Regions from separate parts of the Halalkalibacter lacteus genome, predicted to be linked through region 3. Evidence: riboswitches for the same ligand, from Rfam matches in the RefSeq annotation. Region 3 holds a riboswitch; each other region holds the start of a gene.
The links. A riboswitch is a leader RNA that binds a small molecule or an ion and turns the genes downstream of it on or off. The one in region 3 is predicted to bind thiamine pyrophosphate.
Positions count from the first base shown of each region.

Region 1: it holds a riboswitch for thiamine pyrophosphate, as region 3 does, so the genes downstream of both, thiE (thiamine phosphate synthase) here and thiC (phosphomethylpyrimidine synthase ThiC) in region 3, are expected to answer to the same signal.
Region 2: it holds a riboswitch for thiamine pyrophosphate, as region 3 does, so the genes downstream of both, SAZ04_RS03040 (LuxE/PaaK family acyltransferase) here and thiC (phosphomethylpyrimidine synthase ThiC) in region 3, are expected to answer to the same signal.

Region 1 covers NZ_JAWRVL010000003.1:159,301-169,687, forward strand. The annotation lists gene aspA (aspartate ammonia-lyase) at 1-102, shown strand, start outside; gene SAZ04_RS03490 (YqgU-like beta propeller domain-containing protein) at 336-1,454, shown strand; TPP riboswitch at 1,597-1,703, shown strand; gene thiE (thiamine phosphate synthase) at 1,760-2,392, shown strand; gene thiS (sulfur carrier protein ThiS) at 2,394-2,591, shown strand; gene SAZ04_RS03505 (thiazole synthase) at 2,594-3,373, shown strand; gene thiO (glycine oxidase ThiO) at 3,398-4,507, shown strand; gene thiD (bifunctional hydroxymethylpyrimidine kinase/phosphomethylpyrimidine kinase) at 4,613-5,416, shown strand; gene SAZ04_RS03520 (hypothetical protein) at 5,649-6,242, shown strand; partial or broken gene SAZ04_RS03525 (DUF1385 domain-containing protein) at 6,275-6,955, shown strand; gene SAZ04_RS03530 (MTH1187 family thiamine-binding protein) at 7,034-7,366, shown strand; gene SAZ04_RS03535 (GNAT family N-acetyltransferase) at 7,401-7,829, opposite strand; gene SAZ04_RS03540 (YjcG family protein) at 7,837-8,352, opposite strand; gene SAZ04_RS03545 (alpha/beta hydrolase) at 8,433-9,164, opposite strand; gene SAZ04_RS03550 (hypothetical protein) at 9,415-9,603, shown strand; gene msrB (peptide-methionine (R)-S-oxide reductase MsrB) at 9,776-10,210, opposite strand; gene msrA (peptide-methionine (S)-S-oxide reductase MsrA) at 10,203-10,387, opposite strand, start outside.
Region 2 covers NZ_JAWRVL010000003.1:68,429-78,815, reverse strand. The annotation lists gene SAZ04_RS03065 (3-oxoacyl-ACP reductase) at 1-741, opposite strand, end outside; gene SAZ04_RS03060 (ABC transporter substrate-binding protein) at 751-1,797, opposite strand; gene SAZ04_RS03055 (ABC transporter permease) at 1,799-2,560, opposite strand; gene SAZ04_RS03050 (ABC transporter ATP-binding protein) at 2,557-3,321, opposite strand; gene SAZ04_RS03045 (acyl-CoA reductase) at 3,338-4,819, opposite strand; gene SAZ04_RS03040 (LuxE/PaaK family acyltransferase) at 4,816-5,934, opposite strand; TPP riboswitch at 6,037-6,138, opposite strand; gene mtaB (tRNA (N(6)-L-threonylcarbamoyladenosine(37)-C(2))-methylthiotransferase MtaB) at 6,248-7,597, opposite strand; gene SAZ04_RS03030 (16S rRNA (uracil(1498)-N(3))-methyltransferase) at 7,603-8,355, opposite strand; gene prmA (50S ribosomal protein L11 methyltransferase) at 8,421-9,356, opposite strand; gene dnaJ (molecular chaperone DnaJ) at 9,386-10,387, opposite strand, start outside.
Region 3 covers NZ_JAWRVL010000012.1:65,287-75,673, reverse strand. The annotation lists gene SAZ04_RS10835 (hypothetical protein) at 1-82, opposite strand, end outside; gene pepF (oligoendopeptidase F) at 341-2,128, opposite strand; gene SAZ04_RS10825 (hypothetical protein) at 2,253-3,158, opposite strand; gene SAZ04_RS10820 (RNA polymerase sigma factor) at 3,155-3,685, opposite strand; gene SAZ04_RS10815 (hypothetical protein) at 4,049-4,189, opposite strand; gene SAZ04_RS10810 (hypothetical protein) at 4,193-4,525, opposite strand; gene SAZ04_RS10805 (hypothetical protein) at 4,784-4,951, opposite strand; gene thiC (phosphomethylpyrimidine synthase ThiC) at 4,975-6,759, opposite strand; TPP riboswitch at 6,894-7,008, opposite strand; gene SAZ04_RS10795 (PH domain-containing protein) at 7,118-7,492, opposite strand; gene SAZ04_RS10790 (2-hydroxyacid dehydrogenase) at 7,648-8,631, shown strand; gene SAZ04_RS10785 (hypothetical protein) at 8,749-9,060, opposite strand; gene ssuE (NADPH-dependent FMN reductase) at 9,199-9,741, opposite strand; gene SAZ04_RS10775 (hypothetical protein) at 9,978-10,319, shown strand; gene SAZ04_RS10770 (multi antimicrobial extrusion protein MatE) at 10,322-10,387, opposite strand, start outside.

The sequences.
Region 1 (10,387 bases), on a different contig from region 3:
ATTTGTCTTGAAAGAGGAATTTTATCGGAAGAGGAATTAAATGAAATTCTTGATCCGAAAGAAATGACGAATCCAGGTATAGCTGGTTCACGATTTATTTAAGGTTAAAAAGACATTGCGAATAACTCGGATGACTCAATGACTTCAGCTTCCATTAAGAAAATAGTGCAAAAGGGTATTTGTATGCGCTATAATGTATTGATTTGGAGTTTGCTGAAGATACTGAGTCATTTTTTTGTGTACGTTTAGTGAACTTATCTATTTGTTGAATCATTTTAGGGAGTTTATTCGTCTAATAAATGAATTAAAATATGAAAAAGTGGGGACGGGTTGACATGAAACATTTGATCGTAAGTATCTTTGTTCTTTTTACAGTTTCAGCCTGTGCCCAAGCTCCTACCTTGATCCTACCTGCCCCAAAAAGCTTGAGTGAGTTACCTGCTAAGTCCAATGTACCTTCTTCATTTTTTACGGGTTCAATTATGACACCAATACAAAATAAGCTTCCTATTATAGAAGTAGCAAGTTGGTATGATAAAGATACTGTACTATTTTTACAAGAGGAAAATGAACAGTTCAGTTTACATAAACACAATCTTTTTTTAGGAGAATCGTCAGTTTTTTTAGAAGAAGATGGGTGGATAATAGACGTAAGAGCAAATGCAGATTATTCCTTATTTGCTGTACAGTATCTTTCTTTGGAAGAACAGTCACAGTTGTTGATCCTTAATGATCAAGGGGGTATTATCTGGACAATTAAGGATTATGGTGAAGAGTATACGATTTATTGGAATCCATATGACACACAGACATTTGTGATGGTTGCTTATTTGCCAAATTGGGAATTTGAAACATATGTAGGGAATGTTGAAGAGAAGAAGATAACTGATATTGGCCTTGAAGAATCCTATATTCAGTGGGTCTCAGAATCGAAAGTAGGATATTTGAAATGGGAAGAGTTAGAACCCAATTTTCAAGCCCCGCTTTATGAACTAGATATAGAGAATGGAGAAACCAATAGGTGGAAGGATACAGTTATTGCATTTATGGCTTTTCCTGATGGGTTATCGCTTTCTGTTACTGTTGATTCCATTTATGACCTCTATTCTGTCTATCGTTTTTATGATGAGCAAAAGCCATATAGAAAAATTGAGATGCCAATCCTCAACACGTATTCAGAGCAGTGGTGGATTCCATATTATTCGTATGATCATAACAACGGCATTTTTTATTACTTGCGTCCAAAATATAGCAGTGATTACTTTAGTTATGAAGATGGATACGAATTAATTGCCTATAACGTTCGAGCTGACTCTGAAGAAAAATTGATTTCATTAGAAAAGCATGTCCCACTGTCTATTTCACCAGGAGGATCCATTCTTCTTATTGGTGAACGGTATGAATTTGGATATGATATACAAGAAGGGGCACTTGTACCGATGTGGGAAGAATAGAAGTTGCTAAAGAAAAGTTTTTTGAGTGCCTCTAAGTTGTGAGTGCAAGACATTGCACCCACTTTTTTGAACACACATAAAACTCGAACCCCTTGCATTTTTGAAGCAGTCTGTCATAATGGAGTTAATAACTTGTATGTATTTTCAAGACTAGGGGTGTCCATCTAGTGGACTGAGAAAAAGGCTATGCCTTTTACCCTTATACCTGATCTGGATCACGCCAGCGTAGGGAAGTCGTCGCAGTCGTATTCCGTATGTTCGGATGCGGCTTTTTTTGGATTTTTTATCATAAAGGTGGGGCTAGCATGAAAGAGTTTAAATTATACGCCATAACAGGTGAAGAGTTTCATCAAGGTCGAGAACTTATAGAAGTTATGGAAGCAGCGATTCTTGGTGGAGTGGATATTATTCAATTGCGAGATAAGACAAGCAGTAAGAGAGAAGTATTAAGGAAAGCTAAAGCATTACGAGAATTAACGGAAAAGCATGATGTAACGTTTATTGTTAATGATTATATTGATGTTGCTCTTGCAGTGGACGCTGATGGGATTCATCTTGGCCAAGATGATTTGCCACTTGCTGATGCAAGAAATATTTTGGGACAAGATAAAATTATTGGTATTTCAACTCATCATATCGACGAAGCACGTGAAGCGGAAGCAAGTGGTGCTGATTATATTGGAGTTGGACCTATTTTTCATACAAATAGCAAAGTTGATGTTGTTGACCCGGTTACGACTGAATACATTCAACAGGTCGCTGCTGAAATTACGATCCCGTTTGTCGCGATCGGAGGGATTAAACTGCATAATGTCGATCAAGTATTAGAAGCAGGTGCAACGAGAATTTGCATGATCTCAGAAATCGTTGGAGCGGAAGATATTAAAGGAGTTTGTGAGCAATTTACGAAAATATTAGCTGAAAAGGGAGAGAAATAAAGTGCGTTTACTCATTAACGGAGAAGAACATAACATAGATGCTTCTACTCTTGAAGAGGTTGTGTCTCATTTTGAACTTGAACCTCACCTTGTTGTAACTGAGATAGATGGTTCGATTATTGAACGTTCAAATTGGTCTGTAACAAAATTGCATGATGGAATGAGAATTGAACTTGTTCAATTCGTCGGAGGTGGATGAAAATGAAACAAAATAAATTAACAATAGCAGGCAAAGCATTATCATCTCGTTTTTTTCTTGGAACGGGAAGATACCCAAATCCTTTTGTGCAAAATGAAGCAATAAAAGCTTCTGGAGCTGAAGTCTTAACGTTTGCTATCCGAAGAGTGAACTTAGGTGCTCCGAATGAAGATGCGATTTTACAACATTTAGAAGGAATGTCATTCACGTATTTGCCGAATACATCAGGTGCTAAAACGGCTGAAGAGGCGATTCGAATTGCTAGGCTTGCTAAAGCATCTGGTTTAAGTGATTGGATTAAAGTTGAAATAAGTGTTGATGAAAAGACACTTTTACCAGACCCAATTGAAACGTTAAAAGCTACAGAGGTTCTTGCTAAGGAAGGATTTGTCGTTTTGCCATACACATCAGATGATCCTGTTCTTTGTAAAAGGTTAGAAGAAGCAGGTGCCTCTGCTGTAATGCCAGGCGGCGCTCCAATTGGAACTGGTTTAGGTATTTTAAATCCTTATAATCTCGGATTGATTATCGAACAAGCGAATGTGCCCATTATTGTTGACGCTGGACTAGGTTCAGCTATGGATGTTGTCCAAGCAATGGAGTTAGGGGCAGATGGTGTATTAATGAATACTCCTGTAGCAAAGGCGAAAGATCCTGTAAAGATGGCTCATGCAATGAAACAAGCAATTGAAGCAGGTAGATTATCATATGAAGCAGGGCGGATCCAAAAGAAGAAGTATGCAACTGCTAGTAGTGGTCTAGCTTCATTCGTTTCAAAGTAGAAGGGCTGATTGGGGGGGAGAATTGTGCAAGAGAAAGTAATCATTTTAGGAGGGGGCGTCATTGGTTTAGCGACAGCATTTGAGCTTAGCAGACGTAATTATGATGTCACAGTTCTGGAGAAAACAAGTTGCGGGGGGCAAGCATCTGGAGCAGCCGCAGGCATGCTTGCTCCTTTTTCAGAAATTGGAGAGGACCCCGATGACTTTTTTAAATTATGTCTTGATAGCTTGCGCATGTATAATAAGTGGCAAACTGATGTAAAAGAAGTATCGAAGTTGGACTTTGAATTTTCTCAGAGTGGAAGTCTTCATGCGGTTTATCATGATGCTGATGTGCTTTCTCTCGAAACGAGACAGTCATGGCAACGTGAATGGGGAGCTCAAGCTGAATTAATTTCGGGTGAACAATTATGGAAAATGGAGCCGTCCCTTTCTAAAGACGTGAAAGCTGCCATGTATTATCCAGAGGAGAGTCATGTTTTTGCACCGGATTATGTGAAGGCATTAGAACGTGCTTGTCGCGCAAATGGAGTTACCATTATTGAACATCTTGATGTAGTAGAGGTAGTTGAGTGGAAACAGTCGGTTGCATTACGTGCAAAAGATGGTCGTGAGTTTGTAGGAGATCGTCTGATTGTTTGCTCGGGCGCTTGGTCTAGTGAATTGGAGGAAACATTCGGAGTTCGAATCCCAGTTTATCCGATACGTGGACAGATTTGTGCATACGAAATACCCATTAATCAGGTCAAACATATTGTTTACACAAGTCAAGGATACCTCGTTCCAAAGGCAAATGGAACATTAGTAAATGGTGCTTCAGAAGACATTGCCGGCTTTCGTACGAACGTTACGGAAAAAGGAATTGCACGGTTAACGAATTGGAATAAGCATGTTTTCCCATTTTTGGAAAAGGAAACTCCCTTTCACACATGGGCAGGACTACGTCCAGCAACTCAAGATGGATTCCCGCTAATTGGGAAACTTGATAAAGCATCACATATTGTGTTCGCAACGGGGCATTATCGAAATGGAATCTTACTAAGTCCAGTCACTGCTGTTGCAGTAGCTGATCTATTAGACGAAAAAGAAGCCTACTCACCACTAGCCTCTTGCAAACCAGAACGATTTACATAAGAGAGGTGGTTCCAAAAGGGGTGCATTTCCCCTTTTGGAACTATCTCGACGCAATGAGCGGAGCCGAGTGTTTCTTTCTAAACAAACATGAAAGGGTGATGACAAGTGTCAATTGCCAAAACATTAACGATTGCTGGATCTGATAGTGGTGGAGGAGCAGGAATCCAAGCTGACATAAAAACGTTTCAAGAATTACATACATTTGGAATGAGTGTGATTACAGCTTTAACGGCACAAAATACACTTGGTGTGCATGGGGTGTTTCCGCAATCTTTAGAAGCAATAGAAGCCCAGCTTGATGCTGTTTTATCTGATATTGGCACTGATGCTGTAAAGACAGGAATGTTGTTTTCTGCTGAGATTATATCTCTTGTTGCAAGCAAACTAAAAGAGTATGAAGTGAAAAACATTGTGGTAGATCCAGTCATGATTGCTAAAGGGGGAGCTTCGCTTCTACAAGAAGAGGCGGTTCGAGCATTAATAGAAGAACTCCTGCCAATCGCTACTGTAATCACACCTAATCTACCTGAAGCAGCAAAGATGCTTGGGCAAAAAGAAATGGAAACGTTAGAAGAAATGAAGCAGGCAGCTATTGACCTTCATAAGATGGGGCCTGACTATATCGTTTTAAAGGGAGGCCATTTACTAGATGGACCTGCTGTCGATCTTTTATATGACGGAGAAATGATTTATGAGTTGAAAACAGAACGGATTAAGACGAAACATACACACGGAACAGGATGTACATTTGCTGCAGCCATTGCGGCAGAATTAGCAAAAGGACATTCAATTAAAGAAGCGACTGAGGTGGCAAAGTCTTTTATTACAGCAGCCATTTCTGATTCACTTTCGATTGGGAACGGGATTGGCCCAACGAACCATGCTGCATATCGACGTTCAACTCTTTAAATGTTCGTTTAAAGAACATCGCAAATTATAAGTAGAGGCCAACTGGATATGTGTGATCCTGTTGGCTTTTTTTTGTACGCGTAATGGATCAGGAAATTGTTACTAATAAATTGAAAACAGTCGTTTCCTTTCCAGTTTGTTCGACCTCTTGTATAATGTGAGAAGGTGTTGCACCATTTTTAAAAATACATAGAATAGGTGAATATATACTAGAAAGGACGTAGCGAAAAATATGTTTCGTGGAAATAAACCAGTGCTTATCTTACCAGCTATTTTAATGGTTCTAATGCTTTTGGGAGGGTACCATTTTTTACAAGAGTCTGAGGCCATTACAAACGAGGATCTACAAAAAAGAATCGAGTTTCAAGTGAGTGGGAATAAAACTGAGGAAGGTATGGATGTAGAAGCAAATTGGGACTGGACTGTTATGCCAGTAGAAGGTTTATACGGTGAAGATTATATCGGCGTTTCGGTCATTGACAGAGAAACTGGACAAGTGCGGACAGATATTGAGATTGAAAATGGAACGGTTGAATTATTTTATGCAAACCGAATTATTGAGCAGTCTGAAGGGATTGTCGTTGATAATGGGATCATTTTTGCTTTTCCCAACCAATTAATTGAACATGAGAGTTATGGTAATATTGGTAGAGTAGAAGCAAGGATAGTAGGGGAAAATCTAGATAAAGACGATATTATTGTGAATCTATTACATACGTGGTCTGATCACTCACCTCTTGAGATGGAGGATGCAGCGTTCTCGTCACCAACGTTTACAGAGGCTGCTAATGTACCATATTGGATCGTTTCATATGAAGCCGATTGAATACTGTATGAAGAAGAAGGATGGGTGTGTGCATGAAAATAAGAGGGCTCTCCTATCAAAATGGGATTTTTTATGTCGGGAAACAGCATATTGCATGTGCATACCATGAGAAGGGGCGTTTGAAAAGTTGGCTCAAGCCGATCAATGCCAAGACATTGGCTTTGATGATGAAGCAAATCATTTTGTCGATGCCGATATGGTTTAAAGTACTTACGGTCATTTATGTAGGGTTAGTGTTTGTTCCAAAAATTCTCATCATATGGAATCTAGCTATTTGGGAAGGTCTCCCATACTACTTCTTGTTTTATTATATGTTTGGGACTCATTTTTTGTTTCCAAAGCAGCTTCGAAAGTATCATGGTGCAGAGCACAAAGTATTTAGCGATACAGGAGTAAAAAGAAGGTCTCGTTTGTTTCAAATAAGTAAAGCAGCTATCACAAATCGACATTGTTCTACGAATGTAGTTGTTATTTACTTTTTAAGTGTCTTATTAGGAGCAGTGGGTCTTTTGTTTTTTACTGGTCGATATATGTTGTCACTAGAAATAGCGTCTTATGTAAGCTTGATAATGGTTCCGATCGTTCAAAGGTTATTAGAAGTTAAAGGGTTTGGATTTGTAAAAAAGGTCGTACTTGCTATCTCGTATTGGCTCCAAAACCATGTGACAACGACAGAGCCAGAACGTGCACATATGATCGCGTCAATCGAATCTTATCGAAAGCTTGCTGCAAAGGAATTTCCGGAAAGGTTAATCGTAAAACGTCCAAAATTGAAGAAGGAGGAAACACTTATGGCAATAGTTGATGTAACGATCATTCCAATTGGTACTGACACTCCAAGTGTAAGCAAGTATGTAGCAGAAATCCAAGAGGTACTAAAGACATATGAAGGGAAAGTGAAGTATCAACTTACCCCAATGAGTACGTTAATAGAAGGGGAGTTACCAGTATTATTTGAAGTGATTCAAGCCATTCATGAAGTTCCATTTAAGAATGGACTTTCTCGTGTGGCAACCAATATTCGTATTGACGATCGTCGTGATAAACAATCAACGATGGCAGGAAAGCTAGAAGCGGTGAAGTCGCATTTAAACAGTCGGAACGAAGAAATAAAAGAAGACTAAAAAAGAAAGAGGCAGTAGCCTCTTTCTTTTTAGACTACACGATTTGTTTGACCATCGTGACATGTGGAATTCCTGCATCTAGAAATTCACCAGAGATTGTTTCGTATCCTAACTTTTGATAAAAATCTTGAGCTTGAGTCTGAGCATTAAGTTTTGCTTTCGTTTCTCCTTCAATTCGAGCCTCATTCTCTATTTCCTCCATGAGTAGACGTCCAGCACCAGTGCCGCGAGCTTTTTTTGCAATACAGATACGCTCGATTTTCCCGTATCCATCAACAAAGCGTAGACGTCCAGCGCCAATAGCTGATTGATGATGATCATAAACGACAAAATGAATCGCTTCGTCTTCAAATTTATCAATTTCTTCTTCAATTGGCACTTGCTGTTCTTCTACGAATACTTCTGTACGGATTTTATAGGCGTCTTCACGTTGTTCCTTCGTTACAACTCTCACTACATTCATAAAAAAATTATACTCCCTTTCCAAGGCGAAATGTTTCATCTACAGTCCAAGAGCCGTTTTCAAGCTGGTATAGCAATTGCATCCTTGCAATTGTTTCTTGATGCTCAATTCTGTGCATTTTTAGTTGACCTAGAACATCAGCATGTTCCTGGCTTGAAAGATCTTGTCCAATTGTGACATGAGGGATAAATCCATATTTTTCATTAGATAGGAATGGTTTAGTGTGTAGTGCTTCGTATAAATATGTTAGTGTCTCATGTTCACGAATTTTAAAGAAAATCGTATGGGATTGTGGATAGAACGTGTCGACCTTGTAAATGTCAATAAAAATAGGTTCTGCTTTTTCGGCAATTTGCGACATTGTTTGAACGAATGATGGGAGCTCTTCTTCACTCATTTCAAACGGCTCTTTAATTGTGATATGAGGTGGTATGAGCGCATAATGTGAATCATAACGCATCCGAAATGAGTTCGCCTGATCTTGTAGTTTTTTTGATGGGAATAAAGCAATTCCATATTTCATATCAATGTCCCCCTCGTATCAAACTGTTCTAGTTTTTATTACAAAAATAATAAAATGATTCGCCCTTGATCAATTCCTACTTAAGATAATAACGTTGTTAGTCCTCTAGGTAAATCTGTTTGCCAATAAGTCCATGTGTGGTCCCCATCAAACTCATCATACGTATAAGTGAATGGTCTTTCATTTAAAATAGTATGTAATTTCTGATTTGGTGTAACAAAATCAAGAGTCTGGCCATCTGTTGTTTTCACACTAGTTTCTTTTTTTCCAATGACATGATAGAGCGATAGGTTATTTGGTTTATTATAAGCAGTTACCGCATTCATAACCGTATCGTTTACAAATGGTGAATGCATCATGACTTGTCCAAATAGACTTGGATATTGTAAAGCTGCTAATAAGGAAACGGTTCCCGCAAGAGAATCGCCTGCTAGCGTTCTAGCTGAAGCAAGTTGATGTGTTGGATATTCCTTATCAATAAATGGAACAAGTTCATTTGCTAGAAATCGTATATAAGAATCAACCTTATCTCCATCCGGATGATAGCGTTTCCGTCTTTCTGAAACAGATGGATATGGAACAGCAACAATGATTGTTTCTTTTATCTCCCCGTCGTCCATTAATTGTTCAGCCTGTCGTGGAATGCGACCTAATTGGAAATAATCGTTTCCATCTTGACAAATTAGTACATCGTATGTTTGTAAAGGTGTAAAGTTTGGTGGTGTATAAATCAATAATGAAATGTCTTCTTGTAACTCATTGCTTTGTATGTTTGTTTCGATAATGGTCCCAGCTAACGGTCTTCTAGCCATTTATCTCAAACCCTTCCTTTAAAATAGCTTCTTTTATTGTACCCAATCAATCACAAAAATGCTATGCAATTGCAGTAGTCATTTATTAGAAAAATAAAGGTTATTGGATTGTTGAACGAATGTTTTAAATAGCATTTAGCTGAATCTTTGTTTGTTGATTCTATATTTTTAAGCATGTCCTGATTGAACAAATTGTGAAGTTCATTAATATTTTGTACTATAGTAAAAAAGGTAAGAAAGGTATGAGAGTATGATGGGAAAAATACCTCGATGGATTTATTATAAACAAATTTTTCGTTCAAAGTTTCAAGCTGGATGTGTCAAAGCTAAAATTGAAGACAATTGGATCAATGGGTATGAAGTAGGTCCACTTGTAGAAATTAAAAAACTTAGAACGGACAAATATGTTGTACGGTATACGTATGATGAAAAAGTATAGGTACTATGGTAAATTAGATCCTAAAAATTTTCAGATAATTGTTTTGCTAGAGAGTTTTCTCCTTTTTAAACACATATTTTTTAGAAAAACCCCGTACATTGGATTAATATCCGCTATACGGGGTTTCTTTAAGAGCGTGAACAGCTAGCTGTTCACGCATTACGGTCTGAGGTTATTCAAATAACTTTTGATAAGGTCCGTAGCCTTCTTTTTCTAATTCTTTTTTCGGAATGAAACGTAATGCTGCGGAATTAATACAGTAACGGAGCCCCTTAGGTTCTGGACCATCATTGAAAACATGACCAAGGTGTGCGTCACCCTCTTTGCTGCGGACTTCCGTTCGAGTCATCCCATGACTAAAATCTTCTTTCTCAATAACTTCTTTCTCGACAATTGGTTTAGTGAAGCTAGGCCAACCGCATCCGGCATCATATTTATCGGTTGAACTAAAAAGAGGTTTACCTGAGACGATGTCTACATAAATTCCTTCTTCTTCATGATTATAATATTCATTTCGAAAAGGTGGTTCAGTTCCATTTTCTTGTGTTACTGTATACTGCATTGGAGTAAGACGTTTTTTTAGTTGTTCCTTTGCTTCTTTACTCATTATCTTCCCCCCAGTGTTGATTAATAAAGGCTCTACGGCCTGAGCCTATTTGATATCTCGTATAATGAAGTGGATTTTTTTTGTAATAATCTTGATGGTATTCTTCTGCTGGATAGAATGTAGAAGCAGGTAAGATTTGTGTCGCGATTGGTTTGGTAAACTTCCCACTTTCATTCA
Region 2 (10,387 bases), on a different contig from region 3:
TTGTCCTGTAATAAAAGTTGACCAGTTACTCGCAAAAAATAAAACACTTCCCACGACATCTTTTGGCTTGGCAATCCGGTGAAGAGGTGTTTGACTTTTTATTATTTCTTTCACTTCTTCTTTTGTTGTTCGGCTAGCATCTGTCGGATAAACCAGTCCTGGAGCAACACAATTTACCGTGACTCCAAATGCCCCAATATCAACAGCTAAGTTTTGAGAAAAAGCAAGAACGGCTCCTTTAGCTGTGTTGTAATCATGATAAGGAACGACCGGACGATAGACTAAATTGCTTACCATATTAATAATCCGACCTGATCTCTTTTCTTTCATAATTGGAATTACATACTTACAAACGTTGTATGTCGCTTTTAGTGATCCATCAATTTGACGTTGGTAATCGTCCCATTCTAGCTCCCAAGCAAGCTTTCTACCATCTGGGTCAAAAGTGTATGCGTGCAGTGCATTGTTAACCACGATATCAACAGTACTAAACTCTGCGATAATTGCCTCCGTCATCGCTTTCACATCTGAAGCTATCGTTACGTCTCCTCGTACGGTAAAGGTATCAACATCATATTGCTCCATTAATTCACTAGCAAGCTGTTCGGCGCGCTCCTTGCTTTTCACATAATTAATCACAACGGTTGCACCTTGCTCAGCAAAACCTTTTGCGATGGCCGATCCGATTCCTCGACTTGATCCCGTAACGAGAACAACCTTTTGTTGCAATTCAATATCCATCCTATCCCCCTAGTTTAATTGTTCTACTAATTCATTCGTCGTGATATTTTCAATATTCACTCTTTCACTTAATAATCCTAAGTCATAATAGGTTTTTTCAACTTCTTGTAATATATCTAGGTTTAACCAACCCAACCCATTATCATTCACTTCCGCGTTCGTTGAAGTCTGATTTCGAATGGTAATAATTTCAATATTCCTTTCTATATCTTGACCATCAATGGCAGCTGAAACAGCAATTTCAGCCGCTTCCTCAGGATGTTCCATCGTATAGGCAACGCTATCACGATAAACCTGCAAAAATCGTACCAATGCTTCTCTTTTCTCTTGAAAAGTCTTCTCCGTGACAACAAACACATCAGCAGGAGTATTTAACACATCTTTAACCTCAATAATCTTCACTTCACCTAATTCGTTTCTTTGTGCATCAAAAAGTCCTGTGTCCGTTGCCGCAGTTGCTACGACCTGTTTCGTCATTAATGGGCCAAAATTCAGAACTCCCGTTTCAATAATATTGACATCATCTTTTGTCATGTTTGCTTGGTGCAAAAGAACGAGTAGATTTTGATACGTTCCACTACTCAAGCTATAGACGCCAACATTTTTCCCACGTAGATCTTCCATGCTCTTAATATTACTTTCTTTAAGAGAAATGAGATTAAACACGTTCTCAGGGTAAATGTTATAAATGACTCGTAATTCCTCCCCTTGCTCTAGAGCTAGTAAAACAGCTTCAACATTTGCAAATGCGATATCAGCATTTCCTGCAATAATATTTCGAACAGCATCTCCACCACCAGCACCAGGAATGTATTCAAAATCAATGCTCGCTTCGTCAAACCAGCCTTTTTCCTCTGCTAAATAAAGATTGCTTTGCTCTGTAATTGGCTGACTCCAAGAGGCCATTTTTATTTTTTCAACTTGTTGCTCTTGGATAACATCCTCATTCTCTTCACTATTTTCCTGTACTTCCCCCTCTGCCCCACAACCAACTACACTAATCGTTAATGCAGCAAAGAATAAAGCAGTACTAATTTTTTTGATAAGTAGTTTCATTTCATTTCTCCCTAGAATAACTATATTTTTTAAAGAATAGTGCTTCAACCCAATTAATTAACTGATACAATAAAATTCCTATTACGGTAAGTAAAATAAAAACAGAGAACATTAATGTTGTATCTAACATCCCTTGAGATGCAATAATGAGCGCACCTAAGCCCTTATTTGCCCCGATAAATTCACTAATAACGGCTCCAACTACACTTAAAACTACCGCAACGCGCAAGCCTGAAAAAATGAATGGCATCGCAGTCGGAAGGCGTAATTTACGTAACGTTTGAAATCTTGTTGCTTTTAATGATTGAAACAGTGCCAATTTCTCTCGACTTACATGAGAGAGTCCTGTCACCGTACTCTCAAACAAAGGGAAAAAACAAACAAGCGCAACAATGATGATTTTAGGTGTATAACCAAAGCCAAACCACAATACAAGTAGCGGTGCGAGCGCCAATTTCGGCATGGCTTGTGAAGCAATGATATAGGGTTGTAATATTTCCTGCGTTGTTTTAGACTGTGCGACAAGAAATCCTAATCCAATTCCGAGAATAGCCCCAATGAAGAATCCTCCAAACACTTCAAATGCTGTCGCAATAATATGCGGGTAAAAATAACCGCTTTGAAAATGCTGAAACAAGTTAGCAGCAATAGTCGTCGGTGCAGGTAAAATGATTTTTGAAATACCCTTAACTTGTACAACAAATTCCCAAGTAATAAGCATGATGATAAACAACAAAAAAGAGAAAATCCTCGTTTTCTTCATGATGAACTCCCACCTAATCCGTCAATAGAGTCATAAAGTTCTTTTACGACCTTGATGAAAGAAGGATCATATTTAAGCTTTTTTGGTCTAAGTCTAGAAAAGGGCATCTGAAATTCTTTTACTACTCTTGCAGGTTGCTCTCCTAACAAAACAACACGATCAGATAAATATGCAGCTTCTGTAATGTCGTGGGTAATGAAGATCGTCGTAGAAGAAAATTGATCTGTTAACTTCATTAATTCTAATTGAAGTTGCTCTTTTGTCATGGCATCTAATGATGAAAAAGGCTCGTCCATAAGTAAGATTTCCGGCTCGGTCATAAATGCTCTAGCTAAAGTTACTCTAGACATCATTCCCCCAGATAATTCATGAGGATACTTATTTGTATGATCAGCTAAACCTACTAAAGCAAGTACTTCTTTCGCCTTATTACGATCCTCTTGATTCGGTCTTTTTTTTAACTCGATTGGCATAAGGACATTTTCTAAAACAGTACGCCATTCTAATAGTACTGGCCTTTGAAACACATACGTGATTTCGGTAAGTGGCTCTGTGATTACATTCCCTAATACAGTGATGTCACCTTTAGTCGGATTCAACAACCCACCAATCATTTGCAACAAAGTCGTTTTTCCACTTCCACTTTTTCCAATGATGCTAACAAACTCACCCTTTTGAACTTGTAAGTCAATGTGATCGAGTACAGGAGTTTGATCGCCTTTAAACTGCAAGGAGACATCTTGACATGCAATAATCGTCATTTTTCCTCACTCTCCTTTACTCTCTGTAAACATCAAAGAAATCCATTTGATCTTCTACCGTCGACTCAACATCACAAAACCTCACTAAATCAGCTAAATGGAACCTTCCATCGTGATGCCACCCTGGCTCTGGGTGAGGCATGGATCCTAGTGCACAAATTCGATTCACGCCACATTCTCCTAACATGGTAATGATTGGAGAAAATGCCTGAGGTGAGCAACCAACCCCGACCGTTTGCACAAAGCCTTCAACTTTTTTTATATACTGTTTGACTTCCATTATGTTATTGACCGGAATGACTGTCACAAAACGATTAAGTGGGGAAATTGGAAATTCTCTCTTTTTTTCTTCACCTAATTCCAGGTAGACAACTGTCCATTCTGTCCCCTGCTCACTCTTAATCAGATCAAGAGCAGAATTGTCAAAGCTTTCAAATTCTAACGCTGTCCGTTGCTTTACAATCGCATGGTGTTCTTCCTCTGTTAACGTTGCACGTGGGTGGGTTAATTGAAAATTGTCCATTTCATTTGCAATCATCTGTGCAAAATCACGTGCAGAATATGTACCGCCTCGTTCCACGAAAAACACATGCGGTGATAAACATCCTTGCTGATCAAACCAGGACACATCATAACAGGCAAGTTTCGCGGTTTGCCAGCCTCTCGTTGTTGCTAAACAATCTTTCGTAATCACACCAAAACTAACCTTATGACCATGTGAATGAAAACTTACATGTGAAGGTACTTTCTGCCTTACTGTTTCAATCGTCTCTTTTCCACCATAAGCAATCACAGCATTCGAGCATTGAAAACTGACTGTCTCTAAAGCATCGTCTCCACCTTTCCACCATAAGATTGCCATTGCATCTCCTAGCCTTGGATCAATTTCAGCAATCGTTTTTGCAAACAACACGGGAAATAACGGCTCAGAAGATGATACCTTTCCAATTGTAGCTGACTTAAGTAACATACCCGCAGCTAAGCTCCAAAGCGGCAGAGCTGGAACATTACCTGAAAAAATATGAGTAATGAGCTTGGGCCCGTATGCTCTTTGTAACCCACCTGATTTTCGCGGACGAAATTCATCTAGTACAAGAGGGTTAGGAAAATCTTCATCAACCATCCGCTGCAACTTTTCTTTCCGAAATTGTTTTACATAACGACTAATAAATAAGCGAATCATCTCACCGTCATAGCCTGTAATAATTGGCAATAGTCGTTCGGCTTGTTTTCGTAACTCATACTCAGGATGTAACCACTTTTGAACAGCTTGGTCGAAAACAGCAATGATCTCATTCGTATGAAGTGTTTGTACGTAGTCAGATTGTTGTTTTTTTAGTGCTTCTGCTATTGTTTCGATTAGATCTGGAGTCAACTCTGGAACTTGTAATTCAACCTTTTCTCCATGATGCTCAAACACTAATGTCTTATATGGGGTTTCACTAAGTAACTGTTTGCATCGCGTTGGTACATGAAAACAAGAAAAGCTTGTTGTCATACAACATCTCCCCTTGATGATTTTTCAGGTGCTACAAACTGATCGACAACTAACGAGCAGCCTTTCGCTTCTGCACCAGCAGCCCTACCTAGTAAATAAAACCCAACTTCTGTTTTGATCCCCATATCTTCTGTTAATATTCCCATTACGGAATTAAGATTAGCAAGATCATAGTGGACAATAATGCCTTTTTCACCTATTGGCTTCTCTTCCATTTGTTCGATATCAATCACAACCGTCCTCATCCAATGTGGTGTGTATTTGGTGGGATTGGTAAGGTGCATTTCGTTATGAAGAAGATTCCCATCATACATTTGTGAACTAAGTTCTGTCATTCCGTACATATTCAGACACATTTCTAAAGGTAAGCAAAATAGATTACTCATCTCTTGTTTAAACTCGGCTGGTGATATTTCTCTAGACCGCCCCTTTGCCCCACCTGTATCCATCAGGCGACTTTTTTGAGGCAACTGAAAATTAATGCCCTTTGTGCTGCATTCATCTAGTAAATGAATAAACGAAAAGCTTGCTCCTATTAATAAGACTGGTTCATCATTCTTTTCTGCTAGACGAAGTTCTTCAACCAGCTTTTCTACTTGAAACTCGTCTGTATTAAATGCATATAGACTATCTTCTGTTCCGAACGTTTTCTTAGCAATATGTAAATAATGAGCTAGTGAGGAATTAGGCATTACTTCTTCTGTTGGAAAAAGAACAAACATTTTCACTTTTTCTAGATCTGGCATGATAGACGCTTTGAAAAATGTCTTCATCGATAAATCATAAATATCTAAATCACGGTGATAGTTTCTTCCACGCTTTTCTGGATTCGTTGTTCCACTCGTCATAAATAACGCTTCTGTCCCATCAACTGGATGGCAAGATAATGTTGTAAGTTTAAAGGCATCAATCGGTACAGGAGGAATTTCAGTGAAATGTTTCACCGTTCTCGGTGAAACACGACGCTTCCTGCAAAACTTTCGAAACGTTTGATTGTATTCATATTGAAACTGAAATACTTTTAACGCCAATGCATTAAATTCTGCATCACTTGAAGCTGGTTGATTGATAAAATCGTTGACATCTTGTTTTATTGCTTCATAAGCACTTAACAATCTAAACACTCCAATTCAAAAAATTGCAAATACAATCTAAAAAGACCGCTTCTAATTTCGAGAGCGGTCATCATTCGTAACTATACTTCCAAAAAATAGCTGTTCATATGATGTCCACTTCCCTAAGCTATAATATAGTTCAGGTTCAAAGGGTTTAAAGTTATACTTTAATCTCAGCCTCATTCGGCTCCCCTAGTGGGCTAGTATTATCATGTAGTTCATCCAATCATATCATTAATATCTTGTTCTTGCTACAAATCTAAAAGGATATCCATCTGAGAAAAGGCCTTAAGTGATACTCAAGGCCTTTCATTTATCCATTTACGATTTGCTTTGCTCTTCCATCTTCAATAACACGAACAAATTCCCCTTGATTTAATGGATAACCAACCTGAGTGATTTTCACTTTAACAAGCTTTCCAATCATCTCTTCTGTAGCTGGAACTTTTACTTTCAAGTAGTTGTCAGTATAACCAACGAATAACCCACTATCCTTATCATCTTTATCACGCTCTTCTAAAATCACTTCAAGGACTTCCCCTTCAAAGTTTGAAGCATACTCTTTTGCAAGTTGATTAGAGAGCTCAATTAAGCGATGAACTCGCTCATTTTTCACTTCTTCTTCAACTTGATCTTCCATACGAGCAGCTGGTGTTCCCGTACGTTTTGAATATGGAAAAACATGAAGTTCACTAAATTTATGCTTCAAAATAAAATCAAACGTCTCTTGGAATTCTTCCTCTGTCTCTCCGGGGAAACCAACAATTACATCTGAGGTAACAGCTAAGCCGGGTAGAACTTCCTTTAGACGATCTAGGCGCTCTCCAAAGAATTCCATTGTATATTTACGGCGCATTCGTTTTAACACCGCGTTTGAACCAGACTGAAGTGGAATGTGAAGGTGACGTACGACTTTTTCTGATCGATCAATCACATTGATCACTTCGTCTGTAAGCTGACTAGCCTCAATCGAAGAAATACGAATACGTTTTAATCCCTCTACTTGTTCCAAATCTTCAAGTAAACGAGCAAGACTGTAATCTTTTAAGTCTTCTCCGTAACCACCTGTATGAATTCCTGTTAACACGATTTCTTTGTAGCCTGCCTCAACAAGTTGCGTTGCTTGTTTTATAACTTCTTGTGGATCACGTGAACGCATAAGGCCACGTGCCCATGGAATAATACAAAATGTGCAGAAGTTATTACAACCTTCTTGAATTTTTAAAGAAGCACGTGTACGATCTGTAAACGCTGGCACATCAAGCTCTTCATAAACGCGTGACTTCATAATATTCCCGACTCCATTAATTGGTTCACGTACACGTTTGAACTCTTCAATATACTCAAGCATTTTCACACGATCTTGTGTACCGACAACAACGTCTACCCCAGGAATGGCCATAATTTCTGCAGGTGACGTTTGAGCATAACAACCTGTTACACAAATAACAGCATCGGGATTTTTCCGAATCGCACGACGAATCACTTGACGGCTCTTTTTATCTCCTGTATTTGTTACTGTACAAGTGTTAATCACATAAACATCTGACGTTGCGTCAAATTCCACCTTCTCATATCCATCTTTTTGAAACAGTTGCCAAATCGCTTCTGTTTCATAATGATTTACTTTACAACCTAATGTATGAAATGCAACAGTAGGCATTACCTTCACCTCATTAATTCGAAATGGTACGAAATAGCAGCAAGCGCATAGAGTGATGCCGTTTCCGTACGTACTATACGAGGACCAAACCCACAAGGAATGGCTCCTTCTTCTGTCAACTGGCTAACCTCTTCCTCTGTCATACCACCTTCAGGTCCGATAATAATCAAGATCGATGAACGAGGCGAGAGTGCCGTAAGCGTTTTTACTAACTTTGCTTGCTCCCCACTTTTGGCTGACTCTTCATACGCCAAAAGGACAGCATCATATGAGGAAAGCTCTTGTTTCAACTCAGCAAAAGAATGAATGTCATAAACAGTAGGAATACGTTCTCTATATGACTGTTCAGCTGCTTCCTTCGCAATCTTTTCTAATCGCTCAATCTTCTTTCCTGCCTTTTTTTTGTCCCACTTAACTATGGAACGCGCGGCAGCATAAGGAAGGAACCCCGAGGCACCTAGCTCTGTTCCCTTTTGAACAATCAGCTCAAACTTGTCTCCTTTAGGAAGTCCTTGCGCGATCGTCACATGAACAGGGAGCTCTGTATTTGGATGTAATTCTTCTATAATATCAGCAATAATTTCTTTTTCCGTTTGACTTGAAATACAACACTTAACCGTTCGTGAATCATTATTACTACAAATAATCTCATCACCGACATCCATCCTCATTACTCTTAGAATGTGCCTGACATCATCACCAATAATATGAATGTGTCGATCCGTCATTTGCTCTTTCGCAACAAAGTATCGTTGCATCGTCATCGTCCTCACTATGGTTTTGTTTGTAGGGTTTAAAAAGGTCAGACCCTTTGTTATGCTCTTTACGCTTTTTTCGCGATAATGGCTACCCAGTCATCCATCTCAACAATTTCATTAATGATAAATCCACCACTTACAAGCGCATCTTTTACCTCTTGCTTTTTTCGTTTAATAATACCCGATGTAATATACGTTCCGTTTGGTTTAAGAACCGCTGCCGCATCTTGAACAAAACGAACAATGACTTCTGCTAGAATGTTCGCTACTACGATATCATACGGTCCCTCTATGTTTTCAAGTAAGTTATTCTGTTTCACCGATATGACATCTTCTACACGATTAAGCAACACATTTTGCGAAGCACTTTCAACAGCGACATAATCAAGATCAAGCGCTAGAGTACTTTTCGCCCCTAACTTTGCCGCAGCGATACTTAACACTCCTGAACCAGTACCTACATCAACAACCTTTTCCCCACCTTGAATAACTTTATCTAAAGCTTGAATACAAAGAACAGTCGTTGGATGAGTTCCTGTTCCAAAAGCCATTCCCGGATCGAGTTCAATAATTGTTTCTTCTTCTGTTGGTTCATACTTTTCCCATGTTGGAGTAATGGTGATCGAACTAGAAACTTTCACAGGCTTATAATATTTCTTCCATGCAGTTGCCCATTCTTCCTCGTGAACTTCTACAATTTGAACCTTATTATGTCCAAGATCGATATCATACATAGGCAAGCCATTAATAGACTCTTTAATTTCATCAAGCGTTTCTGCTAGAAAACTATTAACAGGAAAATATGCTTTAATAATGACTCCTTCTTTTGGATAGTCATCAGGAGAGAGTTGGTAGATCTCACCGAAACGATCGCCCCACTCACGAACAAGGTCCATGGGATCTTCTATTACGACACCACTTGCACCAGCTTCATGTAAAATATTACAGACTGGCTCAACCGCTTCCTCTGTCGTATGAATACTAAATTCCGACCATTTCATCATTTCTACCAACTCCACTTTTTAAATTATTAACTCTTAAAAGCCCTTCTTACTTTAGCAAAGAATCCATCATTTTGTTCATCTGGCTGTCCACCAGACATCTGGGCAAATTCACGGATCATGTCCTTTTCTTTCTCCGTTAAGTTCTTCGGTGTTACAACACGTACTTTCACATGTTGGTCACCTTGTCCACGTCCATGGACATTCGGTACTCCTTTTCCACGAAGGCGGAAATTCATACCTGTTTGTGTACCTGCGGGAATTTTCAGCTTTACTTTTCCGTTTAACGTTGGTACTTCAATCTCATCCCCAAGTGCTACTTGTGCAAACGTAAGTGGCATTTCACAATAAATATCATCACCATCACGTTCAAAAAATTCATGTGGTTTCACATTAAAGACCACATATAAATCGCCAGCAGGTCCACCATTAACACCAGCTTCCCCTTGACCTGATACACGAAGTTGCTGACCATGATCAATACCAGCAGGAACCTTTACGCTGATCTTTTTCCGTTTACGTACTTTTCCTTTTCCACCACAAGTTGTACATTTGTTTTTAATAAATTTACCCGTACCTTCACAGTGGTGACATACTCTACGATTCACTACACGACCAAATGGTGTATTTTGTTCTACATTTAATTGACCAGCCCCGCCACAATGTGAACACGTCTCTGGCTTTGTTCCTGGTTTCGCTCCGGACCCCTTGCAAGTTTGACACGTTTCTTCACGAGGTATATCAATTTCCGTATCTTTACCAAACACTGCTTCTTTAAAATCAAGTGTCATCGTATATTGAAGGTCGGCACCTTGACGTGGTGCATTCGGGTTACGACGTCCACCGCCGCCACCGAAGAACATATCAAATATATCACCAAAACCTCCACCAAAATCTCCAGATCCACCGCCAAATCCTTGATTCGGATCAGTATGTCCGAACTGATCGTAATGTGATTTTTTTTGTGGGTCACTTAACGTGTCATAGGCATCTTTTACTTCCTTAAATTTTTCCGTAGCGTCAGCTTCTTT
Region 3 (10,387 bases):
CAACTGGTTTATTCGAATCCGTAACAATATTTAAAACTTGTGCATCTTCTTTCATAAACTCCGGTGAAAAATAAATTTGCAAATTTAATTCCTCCTATTCATTTCGGTACGTGAAATTTAATTTGGTACGCTCTTCCTTTTTTCTTCTATTCGCTTTATATTAATTATAGATTGTCCAAATATGGGTGCACTGGCTCCGCTCATTGCCTTAGAGGTTGTTCAAAAAGATCATTCTCTTACCTTAAGATGCGATTCTAGACGAAAAAACATACATCCGAACTAGACTTGTTTTATACGTAAAAAAGACCTACACGTTCAAAAATGTGTAGGTCAACCATTATTATAAATTAGAAAACTCATCGACTAACTCACCAAATATAGCAAGTGCATTTCGAATCGGTTCAGGTTTTGTAAGATCGACACCTGTTGCCTTTAATAACTCCAGAGGATAATCAGAACTTCCACTCTTTAAAAATGTCAAATAGCTCTCAAGTGTTTCTGGCTTGCCTTCTAAGAGCTGATCGGCAATATGAATCGCTGATGCATAACCTGTTGCATATTTATAGACATAAAAAGGACGGTAAAAATGTGGAATTCTCGACCAACCGTATTTTACTTCCTCATCGAAAATCAATTCATCACCATTAAACTCTCTAAAAATGGTTTCATATATCTCGTTAAAAACTTCAGCATTTAATGGTTCGCCCTTTTCTGCTTTTTCATGAGTAATCTTCTCGAACTCAGAAAACATTACTTGTGTGAACAGCGTTCCTCTAAAGCTATCAATAAAATGATTAAGCAAATGCTTTTTCATTTTTTCATCTTCTGTATGCTTCAATAAATATCGAATTAGCAGAACTTCGTTAACAGTTGATGCCACTTCTGCCACAAAAATCGAATAGCCTGCTGTAATTTGCGGCTGATGGTTTGACGAATACCATGAGTGCATCGCATGTCCGCACTCATGAACAAGGGTAAACAAGCTATCTAAATCATCTTGATGATTTAACAGAACAAATGGATGCACACCGTAAAGCCCTAAATTGTAAGCTCCGGATCGTTTTCCAGGCGTTTCTCTTACATCAAAATAGCGCTTTTCTTTGAATCCACGTAACGTTTTTACGTACTCTTCACCGAGTGGAGCTAAACTTTTTAGCATCGTCTCATACGCTTTATCAAACGATATCTCTTCTTTCACATCTTTTACAAGTGGTACATTTAAATCATATTGTCGCAATTCATCAAGTCCAAGTGTTTGCTTACGGATCTTTGCATATCTGTGCAACGGCTCAATATTAGCTTTTGTCGCTTCAATGAGATTGTCATACACCTCTTGTGGTACCATATCAGAGAAAAGTGATTTCTCTAAAGCAGAAGGATACTGACGCATTTTTGACAATGTTACATTGTTTTTGATAGCCGATGATAAAGTCGATGCGATCGTATTATTTAATTGAACATAAGGCTTATAATACGCTTTATACGCTTCTTGGCGCACTTCTCGATTGGCATCTTCAATTAATTTTGAATACATTCCCCTCGTCAGTTCTACTTTTTCACCTTCTTTCGTTGTGACCTCACCAAATGTAATATCAGCATTATTGATCATTCCAAAGGTACTACTTGGAGCAGAAAGCGCCTCTCCAAGTTCAGATAATACTTCTTCTTTTTCTTTTGTTAAGACATGTTTTTTGTAACGATATAACTCTAACAAATCTTCTTCAAAATACGTTAAGCCTTCTACATCCTTGATATAGCCTTTTAATGTGCCTTCATCTAGACTGAGTAAAAAAGGCTTGAAGAATGAAGTTGCCGAACTAAGCTTCACTCCAAGTTGTTTTGCACGATCAAGTAATGACTGTGCCTTTGCATCCCTTGTGTTAAGATCAACTTGAAACATCGCATAAACATAAAGCTTCTTGTACGTATAACCCGTTTCTTCGCTAAAAACTAAGTAGTCATATAAAGCTTGTGCATCAGGTATCTTTCCATCAAACGCTTTCAATTTCTTTGTTCGTTCTTCAACGGTTTGTAAGTCATTTTCCCATTCTGACAATTCTTCATAAATATCAGCTAAATTCCACTTTTCACTTACTGGGACTTCCTCTCTTGATTTGTACGTTGTCATTTCACTCAAACTCCCTTCCGCTCTATGGTATGTATTCCCTAACAAGGTATATGTTACTACATTTAAAAGAAGGACAAAAGAAAAGAGGCTGGCCATGTTTCCATAGCTGCCTCCAATAACAAATTTAATTATAGATCCACATAAAATGATCTTGATTTAAGATGACGTTAAGTTCTCTTACATACCCTTCCATATATTCAATCTTCTCGCTATTATTATTTGTTACCGTACTAGTTTTAAAGAAGAAATACTCTTCACCACGTTCAACCGGTACAACATGTACATTTACGTCATCTTTTTGAAATAAGAACTCTTCTACTACTTGACCAGGAATTCCAATTTCAATCAGATAATCATTCGACTCAAGTTCTGTATATCCAGATTCATTCATCATCATACGGTACGCTTCCACTTGGTTGTCATAACTCATCGCACTCTCAAATTGAAACATTTCAAATAATAATGGTTCAATCGGTCCTTCTCCATAATCGGCATAAATCTGAATCGAACGCCCTTCTCCGCTTACTCCTTCTTCCACATGGAAATTGGCATCATAATACGTCGAAAATGAAAATTGTTCATCTTCAAATACCTTTACTTGTTTCTCTACTTCTTGACCTTCCTCGTCCGTTATTGTGATAAGAAATGAATCATCAATCTCTTCCGCAGCAAATATGCCCATGTCATACTCACCTGATTCGTGAACAGCTCCTGCTTCTTCATCAAAAGACTCTGCCTGCTTTGCCTGAAAGCTTGCGCCCTCCATCGTTCCCACTTGATCAGAAGCAGTTTCTTCCATTGCTGTATCGGGCTGATTCATTAGTTGACTAACGCCTAACACGTAACCAATTCCAATCATCAAAGCAATTAAAACAGCTACTTGCAAACGTTGATACGATTTTGACCAAGTCCAATTACGTTTTTTCTGCTTTTTAATGTTGGCCATAATTTTTATAGAAGACGATTGAGTTGGCATTTCATCATATTGATTATTTAATCTTTCTAACGATTTTTCGAAATCTTTACTCATAGTTGCTCACCTACTTTTTCATACTCCGCCTTCAGCTTTTGTTTCGCTCGCAAAACTCTTGTTTTGATTGCTCCTTCTGTCACACCTAAGACATTCGCAATCTCTTGATAGTTTTGACCATGGAAAAAATGAAGAACAATTGGAATTTTATATTTATCCTCAAGTCGATGGATCATTTGATGAAGCTCTCTAGCTTCCTCATCAAAATTGTCCTGAATATAGGTTTGTTGTGTGGCATACTTTTGTAATTCTATTGTTTTCCGCTTCATTTGCTTTTCTTTCCGATAAAAATCTCTAATTACATTTAAGGTAATAGAATAAAGCCATGTCGTAAATTTCCCTCTATTATGTTTATGAATAAAACGATAGACTTTCAAAAACACTTCTTGAGTAACATCTTCCATATGACTGGGGGAGACCCCTATTTGAAAGGCAAATTTCTCAACGGTTTTTAGATGTTGTTCAATTAATTGCTGGAAGGCATCATCATCGCCTTGTTTCGCCCGCTCGATTAATTGTTCTTCCATTTTTATTACCCTCCGTTTTCCAACTCAACTTGTTACGATATTTATTAAACGAACGATTATAACAAGAAGTTTCATTTAATAAAAAAAGAAAAAAGCATCACGGTTGCAATGCTTACTAGAACGACGCTAAGCCCTTCAACTCTATGAATATGCTTGTAGAAGTTCTACAATACATTTGACAGATAGTAATGTTACATAACAATTATAGCTCTAAATCGCTCTTTTGAATAACAGAGAAGTAATAATCTACCTTATGTAATATTTCCTTACAATAATAAGGAAACAGAATAAACCTCAGTTAGTTATAGATGTATATTTCAGTCCGAATGGCTATTGTTAAACATAAATCTATTCCATCTATTCTTACTCAGGTGCATCAGTTAAATCTTCAATATCAGTTGAGCCAAAAATTAATAAAAAAAGCAAAATGATTAGCATGATCCCACCTGTTAATGCCTTCCCATCAAAGCCTGAACTACAGTTAACCGTTTTATTCTTCCCCATTTCCTAATCCTCCTTCTCCATTCGCCTTTGCATCGCCTCAAAGACATCATCAAGAGTCATATCTCCATTCTCCTCAAGAAAATCTGCTAAAGCATTCTGTTTCGCGTTGTTTGGTGTAATATATTTTCCGAGTAATGTTACCGAGACTGCTGGAGAACCACGAAATAACTCAACACTATCAACTTTAAGCTTTCCTGATAATATTAAGGCTGCGGCGATCAGGTCTAAATTTTTCCCTTTAAATAAATCTTGTATGGAGTAAGGTGTGGATATAGGACCCTGCTTATTTGCTGAATTTGGAGGTTGAAATGGTTTTCTGTAATTTCCATACATCATAAAAAACACCCCCTAACCTAATGTATGCTTTAGAGAATGCTTCTGTGATATCGTTTATCTTAAATACTTGTATTTATAGGTAATCATATAAACCACGTATTGAAAGAAACTAAAAAACTAGAATAATCTAGCAAATAATCTAATCATATTTATTGTGAGCGTTTTACACTATGTGTTAGAGGAGAGGAATTAAATGAGCCACAAGCATAATTATTTCGCTTGTGGCTCTCCTCCGTACAGTAACTAAAGTTTTAAAGTCTAATAATAGATAGCCTCTATCTTCTGACATCTCAAGCACTTTTTATAAAATGATTCGTCTTGATAATCGTGACGACAGCTCTTTTGAACATCTTTTAAGTGATTTTCCCAATAATTCAGTTGATCTTTTAAATGATGAATCTTCTCTTGAATATCATCGACCTTCATCGGCAAAACCTCCTATGAACTATTTACTGATAAATTCCGCCTCCAGATTTCTTAAACTGTTCCGCTTTTTCTTGCATTCCTTTTGCAATTGCTTCACTAGACTCCAGTTTGTTTTCTTTTGCATACTGGCGGATGTCGTGAGAAATTCTCATGCTACAAAACTTCGGTCCACACATCGAGCAGAAATGAGCTGTTTTTGCTCCTTCTGCTGGCAATGTTTCATCATGATATTCTAGGGCACGCTCCGGATCTAATGCTAAGTTAAATTGGTCTCTCCAACGGAATTCAAAACGAGCTTTTGATAAGGCATCATCACGTACTCGTGCTCCTGGATGACCTTTCGCTAAATCGGCTGCATGCGCAGCAATTTTATACGTAATAACTCCTTCACGAACATCTTCACGATTAGGCAAGCCTAAATGCTCTTTCGGCGTAACATAGCAAAGCATCGCCGTACCAAACCAACCAATCATCGCGGCACCAATAGCAGACGTAATATGATCATAGCCTGGTGCAATATCTGTCGTTAAAGGCCCTAATGTATAGAATGGTGCTTCGTGACACATTTCAAGCTGCTTATCCATGTTTTCTTTAATTAAATGCATCGGGACATGTCCTGGTCCTTCAACCATGACTTGTACATCATGTTCCAAAGCGAGCTTCGTTAGTTCTCCAAGCGTTTCTAATTCTGCAAATTGTGCTTCATCATTCGCATCGGCAATGGACCCTGGACGAAGACCATCTCCTAAAGAAAAAGCGATATCATACGTTTTCATAATCTCGCAAATTTCTTCAAAGTGAGTGTACAAAAAGTTCTCTTGATGGTGATGTAAACACCATTGAGCCATAATTGAACCCCCTCTGGAAACAATACCGGTGAGCCGTTTTACTGTTAATGGAACATAACGAAGGAGGACTCCCGCATGAATAGTAAAGTAATCAACTCCTTGTTCTGCTTGCTCAATTAGCGTATCGCGGTACACTTCCCACGTTAGATCTTCAGCAATCCCTTTTACTTTTTCTAATGCTTGGTAAAGAGGAACCGTACCAACAGGAACCGCTGAATTACGAATGATCCATTCTCTCGTTGTATGAATGTTTTTCCCCGTTGATAAATCCATCATCGTATCAGCGCCCCAACGTGTGGCCCACGTCATTTTTTCCACTTCTTCTTCAATGGACGAAGAAACAGCTGAGTTCCCAATATTCGCATTAATTTTCACATGAAAATTGCGCCCTATAATCATAGGTTCTGATTCTGGATGATTGATATTATTAGGAATAATCGCTCTACCTCTTGCAACTTCATCACGTACAAATTCGGGGTCTAGATTTTCTCTTATTGCGATAAACTCCATTTCAGGAGTAATGATTCCTTTTTTTGCATAGTGAAGTTGAGTCACATTTTTCCCTTGTTTCGCACGCAATGGTTTACGCTTTAACCCTGGAAAGACATTATCATTTGCACGTGTGTCATTTCCATTAACGTAGCCATTATCTTCAGGCTTAATGTCACGTCCTTCGTATTCTTCAACATCACCGCGTTCCTTGATCCATGCACTACGTAAGGCAGGAAGTCCTTTTGTAATATCAACTTCATAATCATGATCGGTATACGGACCGCTTGTGTCATAGACACGGACTGGAGGGTTCTCTTCTTCTCCGGCTGAACCGGTTGTAGCACTTAATTCGATTTCTCGCATTGGTACTTTTATGTCAGGCTTAGAACCTTGAACATAAACTTTCTTACTACCAGAAAAGCTAGACATGATGGAAATGTTTTTCTCGTTTAATGAGGGTGTGGACATCGAAATCTCTCCTTTTTTTTAAATAGAAAGGACGAGATCTAGAACATAAAAAGAAGGAAGTATGAAGATACATAAAAAAGCCGGGTACCAAATAATTTGGTTGGACCCGGCTAAATGATAGAAGTATGATCATAATGAAACATTCTAAACTTCCCCACGCTGGTATGAGCCAGATCAGGTCCAAAGGGTCAACAATCTTTACCGTTCTTGTTTCTCAGCCCAACTTATTGGACTCCCCTAGTTAATTCTATTAAGTTTGTATTCTTTACTAGTATATAGTAAAGAGATGACTAATAAAATACTTTTTTCATTTTAGCCCTAAATACCTATTTGAACCTTTAAGAGAATGTTGATTCAATTACAAGACATAATCTGCTAAGACAGTTTGCACTTCATATATATTTAAACTCTTATTGAATTGCTTTTGGATAGGGGTTGAACTTCCCGACACCCAAATTTTCAGCTCTGCATCTAAGTCAAAGTTTCCTGCTGTTTCAACACTAAAATGAGTAATGTTTTTATAAGGAATGGAGTGAATTTCTACTTTTTTCCCTGTCACTCCTTGTTTGTCGACAAGAATCAAACGCTTATTTGTGAAGAGAAACAAATCGCGAATCAGTTTGTACGCTCTTTCAATGCTCTCACCTTTTGTTAAGACTCTTGTAAATTCTTTTTCCACCTCACCAATACTTACTTCTGATGCATTTCCCATTAATCCATCAAATAACCCCATATGTTAAAACCTCCCATGTGATCAACTGGTAACTCTAATAGAATCATACCATAATTTACCTTTATTCCTAGCCTATTAAACACCGACATTAGTTACGATCTAGTTTTATGATACTGTTTTTATGTGAATAATATCTCAACAAGGAGGAGTATTTTATGAAACCAAAAATACTAGTCTATATGAGAGTAGACGACCGCGTAATCAAAGAGTTAGAAAAAGATTTCCACATTACAAGCTTTCAAAATCATGAATACATCGGAAATCGAACCTTTGACCAAGCATTAAAAGAAGCCGATGGAATCATTGGTCTAGCCTTAAAGGTAAACAAAGAATTATTAGATTTAGCTCCAAACCTTAAAATTGTTTCTAATGTATCCGTTGGCTATGATAATTTAGATATTGAAGAACTTACTAAACGAAAGATAATGGCCACCAATACACCTGGCGTTCTTGATGATACTACGGCCGATGCTATTTTTGGAATTATGCTTTCAACAGCAAGACGAATTCCAGAGTTAGATCAGTTTGTAAAGTCAGGTAAGTGGGATATCTCTTTACAACCAAACCAATATGGGGTAGATGTACACCACAAAACGTTAGGGATAATTGGCATGGGTAAGATTGGTCGTGCGATAGCCCAAAGAGCGCATTTAGGCTTCGGAATGAACATCCTCTATCATAATCGTTCAAGGAATAAAGAAGCTGAAAATATTTATAATGCTACATACTGCGAGCTTGATGAACTTTTAAAACAATCAGACTTTGTTTGCTTAATGGTTCCATCAACGAAAGACACGAACAAAATGATAGGGGCTGCCGAATTTAAGAAGATGAAGAAATCTGCTATCTTTATAAATGGTTCGCGTGGGAAAAATGTTGACGAGGATGCCCTTTATCATGCCCTTTCAAATGGAGATATTCATGCAGCTGGGATCGATGTGTTTACAGAGGAGCCGACAAATCCGAATAATCCATTGCTTCAATTAAAAAACATTGTCACTCTTCCTCACATCGGTTCATCTACGACAGAATGCGAATATGGCATGTCAAAGCTCGCAGCGGAGAATTTGCATGCAGGTTTGAGTGGCAAGAAGCCGCCATCTTTACTAAATGAAGATGCTTCGGGAAAAGAGAAATAGCGATCATCTTTTTTGTATTAAACATAATAGCTACAAATGGAGTAACTGAACTACTAAAAAACCGGCTACGTGTTCATAGCAGGTTTTTAGTAGTTCTCAATTGAAGAGTGATGACATTTACCGATTTTGCAAATACGTTTCAAGTATATGTTTAACATGTTCTGCATCTTCAGACCTTATTACATAGTGGTCACCCTCTAAATCAGCAGATAGATTTTGTACGCCTTGCGTTTTCAAGAAACCAACGACATCTTCTACACCTTCTGATTCTGTCAATAGAATTTTCTTTCCAACATATTCATCATTCACATATACATCATAGGCATCATGAGCATCTTTGACTGATTCTGAGTCCGAATGAAAGAGACCAAAAAGAGGAAACTGTTGACTCCCCGTACTAGCTCCGGTGTTGCTATTATAAATCGGCATTTGTTCAACTCCTTCCTGATTTTTTCTTAGTTTGTACCAATTGTCTACCTGAATATGTGTAGAACGAGCATTTCTTATGAAAATTTAGTAGACCATTAAAAAAAACGAACTTGAGGGTACCCAAGTTCGTCATTTGAATTACAATACAGTTTGTTTTTTAATTTCATTTGCTAAATCTGTAAAAGCTTTCTCTAAACGATCTTTAGCTTCTTGCTCAATCGTCGTACTTCCATCTTCTCCACGCTCAATGCAAGTATCCAATGTGAATACACCTTTAATCATGTTTTGTGCGCCGAGTGAGGATAAGACTGGTTTTAAACTATAATCAATTGCTAATAGATGAGAAATGGTACCACCGAGCATGAGCGGCAACACAATTTTATTCTCCAACCCTTTTTGCGGTAATAAATCTAAATACGTTTTTAAAATCCCTGTAAACGACGCCTTGTACACTTGACTTGCAACAATAACAGCGTCAGCTTCTGCAACCTTGGCATTCGCTGCTAAAATCGCTTCACTATTGTATTTTGCTAAAATTAAATCTTCAGCGGGTATGTCGATTACATGTAGTTCTTCGACTGTTAAGCCTTTCTCACTAAGAAAATTATAAGCATAATCAATAATCCCTTTTAGTCTTGTTGTTTTAGAAGGACCACCTGAAATAATTACGATTTTTGCCATCTTGTATCACACTCCTGTACTTATAATCCCAATTTCATCGAATTTATATTAGTTCAACTGAGGAATAACTAACACTACTTACTGTATTTCACTCTCGGTTTTGTGTCAAATTATACATCTTAAGCTAAAATGTGCTGACTGTATAGAACATTAATTTTTTATTTATACCCTGAATAGTCCACTCCCATCTACTTATTTTTCATAAAATAAACTATGAATAATTAGAGGTGATAAGATTGAGAAAAAACTATTTACGCTGGACAGAAATACCTTACGCAGGGGAAACAAGACCACCCAATAATCCCGTTACCCCTTCGGCAGGTTCATGGTCTTTATTTTATTTAAAACGAGGTCAAGATGGTGATTTCCTTGATCCAAATGGAAGGAAACTAAGACTGCCTATAACACACCCCAATCATATTGATTTTGATAAGGAGTTACGTGTTTTCCAAAATACATTAAAAAAAATTACACCAAAACAAAAGAAGATTGGGATCTACTATGGAACAGGCGGGCCCACCAAACAATGGACACCAGTTTTTGACCGATTAATTGATACGTATAGTCGTCCTTTTTAAAATTATCGGCTTACAGATTTGCTTTTCCTTGGTTGATAGATTCTTTTTTGCACCACCTTATTTGAACT